Regions from separate parts of the Paeniglutamicibacter sp. ORCA_105 genome, predicted to be linked through region 2. Evidence: predicted binding sites of a transcription regulator. Region 2 holds the regulator's gene; the other holds the start of a gene.
What was found. Region 2 encodes HspR, which represses chaperone genes until heat shock. Its sites were predicted from a motif close to AAGTTGAGTCNNNNNGACTCAACTT; they were not measured.
Positions count from the first base shown of each region.

Region 1: ACIPUB_RS02910 (ATP-dependent Clp protease ATP-binding subunit) is a predicted target of HspR. The motif match lies at 3,561-3,585, and genes of this name have one in related genera.

Region 1 covers NZ_JBIXLM010000004.1:28,594-35,200, forward strand. The annotation lists gene ACIPUB_RS02905 (matrixin family metalloprotease) at 1-785, opposite strand, end outside; gene ACIPUB_RS02910 (ATP-dependent Clp protease ATP-binding subunit) at 986-3,544, opposite strand; cyclic di-AMP (ydaO/yuaA leader) riboswitch at 4,341-4,534, shown strand; gene ACIPUB_RS02915 (M23 family metallopeptidase) at 4,538-5,575, shown strand; gene ACIPUB_RS02920 (NAD(P)H-dependent oxidoreductase) at 5,832-6,386, shown strand; gene ACIPUB_RS02925 (acyl-CoA thioesterase) at 6,498-6,607, shown strand, end outside.
Region 2 covers NZ_JBIXLM010000044.1:6,644-13,250, forward strand. The annotation lists gene dnaK (molecular chaperone DnaK) at 1-1,076, shown strand, start outside; gene ACIPUB_RS17140 (nucleotide exchange factor GrpE) at 1,092-1,652, shown strand; gene ACIPUB_RS17145 (DnaJ C-terminal domain-containing protein) at 1,845-2,837, shown strand; gene ACIPUB_RS17150 (heat shock protein transcriptional repressor HspR) at 2,935-3,375, shown strand; gene ACIPUB_RS17155 (alpha/beta hydrolase) at 3,372-4,304, shown strand; gene trmB (tRNA (guanosine(46)-N7)-methyltransferase TrmB) at 4,360-5,217, opposite strand; gene ACIPUB_RS17165 (hypothetical protein) at 5,222-5,488, opposite strand; partial or broken gene ACIPUB_RS17170 (polysaccharide deacetylase family protein) at 5,495-5,650, opposite strand; gene ACIPUB_RS17175 (YccF domain-containing protein) at 5,927-6,334, shown strand; gene ACIPUB_RS17180 (VOC family protein) at 6,481-6,607, shown strand, end outside.

The DNA.
Region 1 (6,607 bases), on a different contig from region 2:
AGCTGGTCCGGTTCATCGACATGGTCGAGTCCCAGGACGTGCCCGAGTTCGTGGATGACGACCGCACGGACCAGTTCGGCACCTCCCGGATATCCCAGGATCGGGACCAGCCCCGGGGCATCCAGCATCACTTGTCCGGCCACGTAGACGAAGGGGTGCCCGGGCGTGTGGGCGTATTCGCTTCCGCCCAGGCCGCCCACATCCCCCGTCAATCCGGGTGTTTCCTCAGGGTCGGACCAGGTGAGCAGAACTGGCGCCCAGCGCTCCCCGTAGCGCCCGGGCTGGTACCTGTCCCGTTCCCTGCTTGGCCCCTCCGCCGTGGGGCCGTCATAAACGAAGCGCAGGCCGCTGGCTGCCGAAACCTCGGCGACCGCCTCGTGGATCAGGACCTCGCCGCCGGCCGGGGAGTTCTCCGGACGAATCACGTAATGGACGGGGCGGCACGGATCGTAGGCGACGAAGTCCTGCCGGGGGTCCGGGGATTCCTGCAGCCGGAACGCGCCGGAACCGGTACCGGCCGGCGGCTTGCCCAGTGGTTCGGCGGCTGCCTCGACGCCCGGTGGCGGCACCTTTGACCAGGGAAGCAGGGGAACGAGCGCCGGCATGATGTGGCGGTCCAGGATCGCGGGGCTGTAGTAGAGCCCAACCAGCAGCGTGATGACCAGTCCGAGGTTCCATGTGCGGCGAACAGGTCTGGACCTGCGGCGTCTGGCGGGTCGTTTTCGCCCGGTGGCGCGGTTGCGGGATTGTAGCGCTGCCGCCCGGCGCGCTTCCTGGTCAAGCACCCATGGTGGAACCCTCCCGCTCCGCGGGCGCTGATCCTGGTTTGCAGGCCAGGGATTGCGGTTCCATTTTTTCTCGCGTGGCATTTAACCCCCAAGGTTTGTGCCTGTGCGGGGCTCCCCAGCCCCACACAACCCAGCATAGGCCGAAGACGCGACAAAGGGGGCGGGATTCTTCCCGCCCCCTTTGTCTTCGTTCCCGGCTACGCCGCGAGTGCAGCTTCCCGGCCGGCCGAAACGTGCAGGCCCGATTCGTCGGCTGTCACCGTCACGGTGCCTCCCGCGCCCAACTCGTCGGTGACCAACAGGTCGGCGACCCGGTCGTCGAGTTCGCGCTGGATCACCCGGCGCAGCGGGCGGGCACCGAACTCCGGCTCGTGGCCTTCGGCGGCGATCCAGCCGACAGCCGCCTCGTCCACCTCGAGGCCGATGCCGTTGGCGGCAAGCCGGGCCTCGGTGCGGCGCAACTGCAGCCGCACGATCCCGCGCAGCTGCTCCGCCTCCAGCTTGCGGAAGAGCACCGTCTCGTCGATCCGGTTCAGGAACTCCGGCCGCATGGTCTCACGCAGCCGGCCCATGACCTTGGCGCGCAGCTCGCGCTCGGAGCCGGTGCCGGAATCGCTACCGAAGCCCAGCGGGGCGCCGCGGCTGGCCAGGAACTCCGAGCCGAGGTTGGAGGTCATGATGATGACGGTGTTGCGGAAGTCGACGGTGCGGCCCTGCCCGTCGGTGAGCCGGCCGTCGTCGAGCACCTGCAGCAGCAGGTTGAACACGTCGGGGTGCGCCTTCTCCACCTCGTCCAGCAACACGACCGAGTAGGGACGACGGCGGACGCGTTCGGTCAGTTGCCCCGCCTCGTCGTAGCCGACGTATCCCGGAGGAGCGCCGACCAGCCGCGAGACCGTGTGGCGCTCGCCAAACTCGCTCATGTCGAAGCGCACCATGGCGGACTCGTCGCCGAAGAGCGAGGCCGCCAGCGCCTTGGCCAGCTCGGTCTTGCCCACGCCCGTGGGGCCCAGGAAGAGGAAGCTGCCGACCGGGCGGTTTTCGTCGCCCATCCCGGTGCGGGAACGGCGAACCGCCTTGGCAACGGCAGTCACAGCATCGTCCTGCCCGACGACCCTGTCGTGGAGCTCGTCCTCCAGACGGGCCAGGCGTTCCTTGTCGTCCTCCGTCAGCCGCGCGGCGGGGATGCCGGTGGCGCGGGCGATGACCTCGGCGATCTGGGCTTCGTCGACCACCGCGTCGGCGGTGCCGGTACCCGACTCCTCGGTCTCGGCCAGCCGGGCAGAGATTTCCTCGGCCTCGTCGCGCAAACGCGAAGCGTCCTCGTAGCGTTCCTCTGCCACCGCGCGGTCCTTGGCGGCTGCGAGCTCGGCTATCCGCGACCTCAGGGCCACGGTGTCGATGCCCGGTCCGCGCTTGAGGCCCAGCCGGGCACCAGCGGTATCGATCAGGTCGATGGCCTTGTCTGGCAGGTACCTGTCGGTCACGTAGCGGGCCGACATTTCCACCGCGGCGCGGATCGCCTCGTCGGTGTAGGTGACACGGTGGTGCTGCGCGTACCTTTCCTTCAATCCGTGCAGGATCGCTACGGCGTCCTCAATGGAGGGCTCGCCGATGGTCACAGGCTGGAAGCGGCGTTCCAAGGCTGGATCCTTCTCGACCTTGCGGTATTCGGCCAGCGTGGTGGCGCCGATGAGGTGAAGCTCGCCGCGGGCCAGCCGGGGCTTGAGGATGTTGCCGGCATCCATGGATCCCTCGCCGCCTCCGCCGGCGCCGACCACGGTGTGCAGCTCGTCGATAAAGACGATCACCCCCCCGTCCTGCGCGGCGATCTCGTCCATGGTCTGGGTCAGGCGCTCCTCGAAGTCGCCGCGGTAGCGGGTGCCGGCGACCATGGCCGGCAAGTCGAGCGCGATCACGCGCTTGCCCGCCAACTGATCCGGCACCTCGCCGGCGACGATGGCGCGGGCGAGGCCCTCGACAACGGCGGTTTTCCCGACGCCGGCCTCGCCGATCAGGACCGGGTTGTTCTTCGTGCGCCGGGCCAGGATCTCGATGGTCTGCTCGATCTCCTGCGTGCGGCCGATCACCGGGTCCAGCCCGTCCGCGGCGGCCCGGGCGGTCAGGTCCATGCCGAATTTCTCCAGCAATGGCGTCTCACCCTTGGCGGGCTGCTTGGCCTCGGCGGATTTCCGCTGGGTCGGAGCGGCACCGGAAGGTTGTTGTTCGGCACCCTCGGCCGCGGCCTGCAGGGACTGTGGAGTGACCCCGGCGGCGCCGAGCACCTGCCCGGCGGGGGATTCGGTGTTGAGCACGAATGCCAGGAACAGGTGTTCGGGATCGATATAGGTTGAGCCGAAGGCCCGGGCGACCTGGTAGGCGTCCAGCAGGGCGCGCTGGGCCGATGGGGTCAGCGCGGGAGCGGATTCGGAGTGTCGCGGCCCGGTTTCGGGCAAGCGCTGTTCGGCGTCGCGGGCAATCGCCCCGGCATCGGCCCCGGAGCGGCGCAGGGCCTCGTCGACGGGCTCGACCTCGAGCATCACGCGCAGCAAGTGCAGCGCGTCGATGTCGGTGTGGCCGTGTTCAACGGCGAATTGCGCGGCACGGGTCAGTACCTCGTGCGTGTGGCGGCTGAGCAGCCGGGTGATGTCGACGGGGCGCCCGAAGCGGCTGGTGCGCTGGCCTTGCAGGTAGCGCGCCAGGAAATCCTCGAAAGAGCCGTTGCCGGCGCCGGATGGGCCAAAGAATGCTGGCATGTTTCCTCCTATTGGATACTTGAGTGCCGTTGACTCAAGTTAACGCGGATGCCAACAGGATATTCCCGGGCGTGATTCCGGCGGTGCAATGTTCGCCGACGGCGAGATGCCGGGGGGCGACGGCCGGGAGATGCTTTCAGTGCGGCAGCACGGAATATGCGCCTGCATCGCGGTGCCACCCACCCGCTTGCCCTTCAGGCCGGCGGGTGGGGACGGTCGTCCTTCTTGCCCGAAGCGTGGATGTGCCAGTGTTCCTATTTCCCCACGCCGAGAGCCGCCCGGTGATAGTCCTGAACAACAACAAGGACTGCGCCGCGGCCACAGCGGTCCCGTTAAGGAAGAAGGTCCAACCCAGGATGGTGTTGCGGGTCTTCACCTGCTGAACCTGGCGCCTTATCCGCAACTGGTTGAAGGCGTGGTGAGCCACGGTGGAGGGAATTGGCCCGACGACCGGCTTGGACGGGAGCATCCGCACCGCCGCAGAGCCCGGGCCCATCGTCTACTTGATCACATTTAAGCTACCGTCCCGGGGGAGCTCCTGGCTATTGCCATCCAGATGGAACCGGAGCTGCTGGTGCAGCCGTGGGAGGACGGCGTCCGCCCGGGGTCCTAGTCACCATGGAAAGGGCCGGAAGTCCGTACTTGTGCGGGTGTACGGGATAGAGGCAGCGGGAGCCATCGACCGGTGTCGGCACCCACGTATTTGTCCGCCGCATGGATTGATAACGGAATTGTAACTTTTGTATTTACCCTCGTAGGGTTTTACATCGGGTCGCATCTAGGCAACCCAGTCCCGATCCGGTTCGCCCAACCCTACCGGCGGATCGCGGAGCAAAAATTCCCGGTAGGGGCGGAGGACCCAATCAACCGATCCTGGTCTTGCACCATGGATCTCGGGGTGAAGTTGAGTCCGCCTTTGCGGGCTCGGCCGAGTTGATCTCATGACTCGAATCCGACAGCTAACTTCGCAGGCGATACATGAGAGGTAAACATTTGACCCAGCACCATAATTCCGCGCGCCGCCGCGCGTCCGGCCCCGTTGACGCCAAGCCTGCCAACGCTTCCACGGAGCAAATCGCGAGCACCGCACAGAGCGGCGAAAACACTTCCCGGCAGTCGGGCCGCCGCGCACTCGGCGCGGTCCCGGATTCCACGCAATCCCCGAATGCCACGGAGTATGCCGGCCGCCGCTTTGTGGCAGGCCTGCGCTATGGAGCGGCCCCGGATGCTTCAACCATGGCCGACGCCGAAATCCCTCCCGCATCTGGTGCACAGTCGGTGCCTGCGGAAGCCGGCAAGCTGGACAACGTTCGGAAGTTCGCGCCCCGGAACCGGCACCCCCGCCTCGGGTTGGCGCACAAGCTCGCAGCAGTCGCCGCCGTGTCCGCCCTGGCATTCGCCGCCGCCCCCGCGCAGGAAGCCGAGGAGGTTGCCCCGGAGCCCCAGCGCGTCGCCCAGACCGCCGTCGCAGATGTCAAAGCCCCGGCCGGTGACAAACTCACGGTCGATCGCGCCTCGGTGACCAGCAAGTTCATCAAGGTGGAAAAGAAGGAAGAGAAGCCGGCCCCTGTCACGACCGTTGCCGCGGGAAAGGTCGCCAAGGACGTCAAGCCGGCGCCCGCCGCCACCGCTGACACCGGAAAAGTCACCAAGCTCGCCCAGCCAGTGGACAGCATCCGGTTGACGTCGCGCTTTGGTTTCCGCAAGAACCCGACCGGTCCGGGGTACATGAACCACAACGGCCTGGACTACGCAGTTCCCATGGGTACGCCGATCAAGGCAAGCGCCGCCGGCACCGTCGTGCAGGCCGAATGGGCCGGCCACTCCGGCAACCGCGTCAAAATCGACCACGGCAACGGGCTGGAAACCAGCTACAACCACAACTCGGCCCTCAAGGTGTCCGTGGGACAAAAGATCGGACGCGGCGAGGTCGTCGCCCTGGCTGGCAGCACGGGCAACTCAACCGGCCCGCACCTGCACCTCGAGGTCATCGTTAACGGCAAGTGGGTCAATCCCGAGGGCTGGCTATAACGGCCAGGCATCGCCGATCTGTGGCGGACTTCATCTCGTGTACCTCGAGAACTTGTCCTGCAAAGCTGAAACGATCCAGATCACCACGGCAATGACCGCAAGAACGCCCACGAGTCTCCCTATGCGGCCGCTTCCGAGCATCCGCCAATGTGTTGCTCGTCACGGCAGTGCGGGGAATCGAGAGGCCCATTGCGTGGTTGACATTGATTGACGCATCAAGCACCACCCCCCCCAAAAAAACAGGAGACTCCCTCTTATGGCAACCACCGTCCTGACCCTCGTCGGTTCCCTCCGCAACGGTTCCACCAACCAGCAGCTGGCTGAGGCCACCGTCGCGAACGCCCCCGAGGGCGTTGAGGTGAACCTTTACGCCGGCATCGAGGACATTCCGTTCTACAACGAGGACATCGACGTCGAGGGACAGGTTCCGGCTGCTGCCGTCGCCCTGCGCGAAGCCGCCGGTGCGGCCGACGCCCTGCTGCTGGTTTCCCCCGAGTACAACGGCACCATGCCTGCAGTGCTGAAGAACGCCATCGACTGGCTTTCCCGCCCGATGGGCGCCGGCGCCGTCTTCGGCAAGCCCGCCGCCGTCATCGGCACCGCCTACGGCCAGTTCGGTGGCGTGTGGGCCCAGGACGAGGCCCGCAAGGCCGTCGGCATCGCCGGTGCCACCGTGCTGGAAGACGTCAAGCTCTCCATCCCGGGTTCGCTGGTCCGCTTCGCCGAGACCCACCCGAAGGACGACGCAGAGGTTGTCGGCCAGGTTTCGGCAGTGCTCGAGGGCATCCGCGCCGCCGCCGAAAGCAACTAGTCCAGAAATGGCATTGACCCTTCGGGGTCGATGAGCGCACATGTGGCCGGTACCTGTTTCGGGTGCCGGCCACAAGCGTCTGCTGCGGCGGCACATGGCTAGTATTGGCACATGAACGACGTCATGACGCTGCGCTTCCTCGCCGCACCCACCGATGTTTCCGAAGACGGGCTCACGGTCCAGGCCGGGCGGGTGCTCGAATGGATCGACAAGGCCGGCTA
Region 2 (6,607 bases):
AGTACCTCTCGGTCACCGCCGACGGTCCGGTCCACCTGGACGAGCACCTCTCCCGCGCCAAGTTCCAGGAACTGACCAACGATCTGCTCGAGCGCACCCGCAAGCCGTTCAAGGACGTTATCGCCGAAGCCGGCGTGAAGGTCTCCGAGATCGCCCACGTGATCCTCGTTGGCGGCTCGACCCGCATGCCCGCAGTCGTTGACCTGGTCAAGGAACTGGCCGGCAAGGACGCCAACAAGGGCGTGAACCCGGATGAGGTCGTCGCCGTTGGCGCCGCACTTCAGGCCGGCGTGCTGAAGGGCGAGCGCAAGGACGTTCTGCTCATCGACGTCACCCCGCTGTCCCTGGGTATCGAGACCAAGGGCGGTGTGATGACCAAGCTGATCGAGCGCAACACCGCGATCCCGACCAAGCGTTCGGAGACCTTCACGACCGCCGAGGACAACCAGCCTTCGGTTTCCATCCAGGTCTTCCAGGGCGAGCGCGAGTTCACCCGTGACAACAAGCCGCTGGGCACCTTCGAGCTGACCGGCATCGCTCCGGCACCGCGCGGCATCCCGCAGGTCGAGGTCACCTTCGACATCGACGCCAACGGCATCGTCCACGTCTCGGCCAAGGACAAGGGCACCGGAGTCGAGCAGTCGATGACCATCACCGGCGGCACCGCGCTGTCCAAGGACGACATCGAGCGCATGGTCCGCGAAGCCGAGGAGCACGCCTCCGAGGACAAGACCCGTCGCGAGGCAGCCGAGACCCGCAACGCGGCCGAGCAGGCAGCCTACTCCGTTGACAAGCTCATCAAGGACAACGAGGACAAGCTGCCCGAAGAGGTCAAGACCGAGGTCCAGGCCGACGTCGACGCCTTGAAGGCGGCCCTTGAGAAGCAGGACAACGACGACGAGGTCAAGACCGCGTTCGAGAAGCTGCAGGCTTCGCAGACCAAGCTGGGCGAGGCCATCTACTCGCAGGCACAGAGCGAAGGCGCAGCAGCCGACGACGCCGAGGCACCGAACGCCGAGGAAGACATCGTTGACGCCGAGGTCATCGACGAAGACGACGAAAACGTCAAGAAGTAAAGGGGCGCATCGACCATGTCAGAGGAAAATCACGACGAGGCCACCTCACACGAAGAGGTCACTCCCGTTGACGAAGCCCATGACTCGGGCGACGCGTTGAGCCAGGCAGAAGCCATCCTCAATGAGGCCGGCGGCGAGGCCGGGGATCAAACCCCGGTCGGCGACAAGGAAGCCGAATTGCGCGAGGACCTGTTGCGCCTGCAGGCCGAATACGTCAACTACCGCAAGCGCGTAGAGCGCGACCGGGACGTGGCACGCGAAAACGCCGTGCAGTCGGTCTTCACCAACCTGTTGCCGGTACTCGACGACATCGACGCGGCTCGCCTGCACGGGGACCTGGTCGACGGGCCGTTCGCTTCGATCGCCAACAAGCTCGACGCGGTGCTCGAGGGCCTCGGCCTGGAGCGTATCGCCGAGGCCGGAGTGGCGTTCGACCCGAACGTCCACGAGGCGCTGATCCAGCAGCCGCATGCCGAGATCTCGGCGGACCATGTGGCGCAGGTGCTGCGCCCCGGGTTCAAGAAGGGTGACCGCATCCTTCGCGCAGCCCAGGTGATCGTCTCCCTCGGGGAGTAGGCACCAACACGCGGCACCTGCAGCAATGCGGGTGCCGCACCCCCCCCACCAAGGTGCGGCGGCTCGCAATGGTTCCAGAGATGGAACCGGCGATCCGCCGCATACTTGGTGGATCCAACATCACGGATTTCTCCCTGTCACGATTGAGCGGCGGGTGAGCCACAAGGATTTTTACAGCAAAGGAGGCGCCCAGTGGCAAGCCAGGACTGGGTCGACAAGGATTTTTACACGATTCTTGGCGTCTCCAAGGACGCCAGCGACGCGGACATCAAAAAGGCATACCGGAAGATGGCGCGGAAATACCATCCGGACACCAACTCCGGGGATGCCGAGTCCGAACGACGGTTCAAGGACATCACCGAAGCCCATTCGGTGCTTTCTGATCCCGAGGACCGCCAGCAGTACGACGCCATCCGTGCCATGGGCTCGGGGGCGCGATTCAGCGCAGGCGGCCACGGCGGGGCACCGGGCAACGGCGGCTTCGAGGATGTCTTCTCCAACCTCTTCAACAGCGGGGGCGGGGGCGGCCGACGCGGCGGCGGGGGCGGCCGACGCGGCGGCGGCCAAGTCCCACCCGATTTTGCCGACCTCTTTGGCGGCGGCGGCGGAGGGTTTGGCGGCTTCGGACAACAGGCACCTCGCAAGGGTGCCGACCGAACTGCAAGCACCACGATCTCCTTTGCCGGTTCCATGAAGGGAACCACCATCGGCCTGCGCGAGGCCAATGGCGAGGTCATCGACGTGCGGATTCCAGCCGGGATCAAGGACGGGCAATCGGTCCGAGTCCGCGGCAAGGGTTCACCCGGCTCCGCCGGTGCCGGCGACCTGATCGTCAAGGTCACCGTCAAGCCGCACCCGGTCTTTATCCGCGAAGACAACAACATCCGGATCCACGTGCCGGTGACCTTCGACGAGGCCGCCCTGGGCGGGCAGATCGAGATTCCCACGCTGAGCGGCGAAACCGTCAAGCTAAAGGTTCCGGCCGGCTCTTCGAATGGCCGCACCTTGCGCCTGAAGGGGCGCGGGGTGAACACCTCCAAGATCACGGGCGACCTGCTGGTCACCCTGGATGTGGTGGTTCCGCAGAACCTCTCCAAGGAGGCCAAGGCGGCCGTCGAGGCCTTCGCCGAGGCCACCAAGGCGGAGAACCCACGCGAGAGCCTGCTCTCGCGTGCAGTTCTCTAGTTATCGATCGCCCCGTGCCGCCCCACAGCGGCACGGGGCGCTTCGCAATACCAGGAAATTGGCTACGGTGAATGAGAATGATTGAAAGGCAGGGATCGTGGGCAATGACAGACTAAGGCCGATCTTCGTCATTTCTGTGGCGGCCGACCTGGCCGACATGCACCCCCAGACGCTGCGCCAGTACGACCGGCTGGGACTGGTTTCGCCCTCCCGCCAAGGCGGCAAGCAGCGCAGGTACTCCGAACACGATGTGGACTTGCTGCGGGAAATCCAGCGGCTCTCCAAGGACGGAGTGTCCTTGGAGGGCATCAAGCGCATCATGGCCCTGGAAAACCAGGTTGCCGCACTGCGATCGCGGGTCGGTGAACTCAGCAACGAGGTCTTCGCCCTGCGCAGCGCCCACCAGGCGTCCGGACTCGGACGCGTCTTTGCCGCCGGCAGCACCGGCGACGTGGTGTCGCTGGCGCGGGGCCAAAGGCCGCGCGGCCGCAGCCAGGCCGTGGTGGTGTGGAAGCCGCGGGGCAAGCAGCTTCCGTGAACGGTAGCGAGGATGCGCCACTGACTTCGGGTGGGGGCTATGCGCGGCTGTCCGCCGCTGCCCACGACCGGTTCGAGGCGTTGTGTGCGATCCGGGGGAGGCTGGGCACGGCCCATCGCCAGGGCCTGGACGGCACCGCCCATGCCTTGCGCCAGGGGTCCATGGACCCGGCCATTCCGTCCCGCCACCTGCTGTACCTTGATCTCTCCGCCAGGGAACCACTCGCGGCCGTCGCCGTGGGCGACCTGGACACCGCCACCCACGTCACCTTCCAGCTCTCGGGGACCGGGATCCGGGCACGCAGCGCCTTGTGGGGCAGCGTGCGGGAGGCCGGGCAGTTGTACCTGGAACAACAAAAGGTAGGGGTCGCCGAACCCGCGGTCGTGGCCTGGCTTGGATATCGAACACCGAACTTGGCCGGCGCACTGCTGAATGCCGCGGCGCGGCGCGGCCTGCAACGGCTGGGCCAGGACCTGGCTACTTTCGTCCGGCTGCGTCCCGACAAGCCGCACTTGGCCGTGGAGGCACACTCCTATGCGGCGACCCTTGCGGCACAGGTGCTGGACGCGCAATCCGGGGGCGGGCTTGGGGCCCAGGCGCTGGCCATGATCGGTTCGGCCGGGATTCCCCGGCACTTTTCGCGGGAGCCGGGCCGGCTCAACGTCCCATCGGCCAACATCTACGAGGCGATCGCCGAAAGGGACTACCTGGCATGGCTGGGACGCACCCTTTCGGGTCGCAAATTGCTTGCTGGCCATGAATTCAACGTCGGACCGAAGCCGGGGCTGGGGTTGCACGCGGCCAAGGGCCACAATACCTCCCAATACCGGGAAGACAAGCCGTCCTCGACGAGGGGTTACCGGGATCCCGACACGCTTTCGCTGCGGAACCTGGCGCTGATCACCACCGGACAGGCACCCCTGCCTTAAAGACGGGAGGGCGGTGCAGGGCCCAAACCCCGCACCGCCCGGCATGGCGCTGGTCCTAAAGATCCTTGCGGTATGCCAGGTCGAAGATCAGCCGACCGGCCTTCAACGCCTTGCCCTCGAAGCTGGTCAGCGTGCGGCCCTCAAAGCGCGGGGCCCAGCCACCGCGCCCATCCGTGAAGCCGGGATCCTGGTCCTCGTTTTCCAGGCCGAGGCGCCGGACCCTGGTGAGGTTGCTGTCTTCGCCGGACAGCTCGCCCGGGTGGAGGTTGGTGAATGCAGGGGCGGCGTCGAAGACATCCCGTATCTGCTCGGCATAGTTGGACCAGTCGGTCGCAAGACGGACAACGCCTCCGGGAACCAGGACACGTTCGAGCTTCTGGACGAAGGTGTCCTTGATGAGCCGGCGCTTGTGGTGGCGGATCTTGTGCCACGGATCGGAGAAGAACACCCAGATCTCGTCGGCCGAGGCTGCCGGGAGCATGGAGTCCAGGACCTCCGGGGCGTTGGCCTGCACCGCACGCACGTTTGTCAGTTCGTTGTTTTCCACCCGGACCATGAGCGCAGCCAGTCCGGGGCGGTAGACCTCCACTGCCAGGAAGTCCTTGTCGCGGTTCTCACTGGCGGCAAATGCCATGGCCTCGCCCAGACCCGAACCGATCTCGACAATGAGCGGTGCCGTACGGCCGTAGAGGGCCTGCTGGTCGAATTCGTAGCCTTCGGCCACTGACGTGTCGGCCTGGTTGCGGGGTGGCTCGATGATGTATTTTTGCGCAGTGCGTTCCCAGGCATCGGCGCGGCGCCCGTGCAAGCGGCTGCCGCGGCGGACAAACGACACTGGTTCGGTTTGGTAAAAGCTGAGGTCGTCGACGGCGCGGCCGCTGACCGGCGCCTTGCGTTCTGGGGGAATGCTCATGTAGTTAAGGGTAGCGAACTTCAGTCTCCCACTTTCCCCGGACTTCCCCTGGTCGGGCTTCGCCCGCCGCGGCGCGGGCATAGGTCTCACCGGCACCAAGCCCCGCGGGGCCCATGAGCTCGGTGACGGCGACAAAGGCATACTCCTTGACGCGCAAGCGGGAAAGGATCCTCGGTACGGCGGCGGTGTTGCGGTGTTTCCAGCCCAACGTGTCGACATCCAAAAGGACCCCGGGGGCGCCCGCGTGCCTGTCGCTGATGGAATGGCGCACACCGCAAGGTGGGCGCAGCAACGTCGTGGATTGGCCGACGGCCTGCGAAATCACGTCATAGGTGCGGTCAATCTCACGTCGGATTCGGGACGAGCGCAGCGAAGTATGCGAGTGACGGTTCCACCCATGGCTTTCGATCTCGTGGCCTCTGCCACCTTGCACTGCAGCGTGTCAGGGCGGAGCCTGGCGTACGGCCCGGTGGCACGGGACGCGGTGAACGCATTGCCGTCGCCCCCGGGGGTCGAGCACCAGCCCGGTCTTGGATCCGTGTCCGTAGTCGACGCAGGCGGCTTCCAACAATCTCCCACGCGTGGCCCGTGACTATCGAATAACCAGGGGGCTTCCTTCCGGATCGTTGGAAAGCGTCACCGAACAATGGGGGATGGCTCAGGGTGTTACCCCATGGTGTGCCCCGGCCTCCAGGGAGAGACTTGAAACATGCGAAACACTCTTTCCGTGATCCTGAACATCATCTGGCTCGTTTTCGGCGGCATCTGGCTGGCGCTGGGCTACGTCCTGGCCGGGATCATTTGCTGCCTGCTCATCGTGACGATTCCCTTTGGCATCGCTTCCTTCCGCATCGCCCTGTACGCGCTGTGGCCCTTCGGGCGCACCGTGGTGGACCGCGGCCAAGTAGGTGCATTTTCAACCATTGGAAATGTCATCTGGGTGCTGGTCGCCGGAATCTGGATCGCCATCGGGCACGTCGTGACCGCCATCCCCATGTTCGTGAGCATCGTCGGCATTCCGTTGGGTCTCGCGAATCTGAAGATGATCCCGATATCCCTCATGCCCCTGGGCAAGGAAATCGTTCCGAGCGCCCGATACATGCCGATGTCCCGCTGAGGCCCGCGACCGCCGTATGGCGGGGGAATGGAATATCAAACTTCAACGACGGATATCGGCGCCGCCCCTTGTATCTCGAAGAAGCGATTTCTAGTCTGTGGTTGTGAGAAGCAACGCCAACTGTCGACTGGATGAGGCCAAGACCGATGAAAGACCTGATTAACTGCCTGTGGTTCGATGGACAAGGGCTGGAAGCGGCCCGGTTCTACACCGGCATTTTCCCGAATTCCCGGATCGTTTCACAACTCGACATGGACACGCAGGGGAATCCGG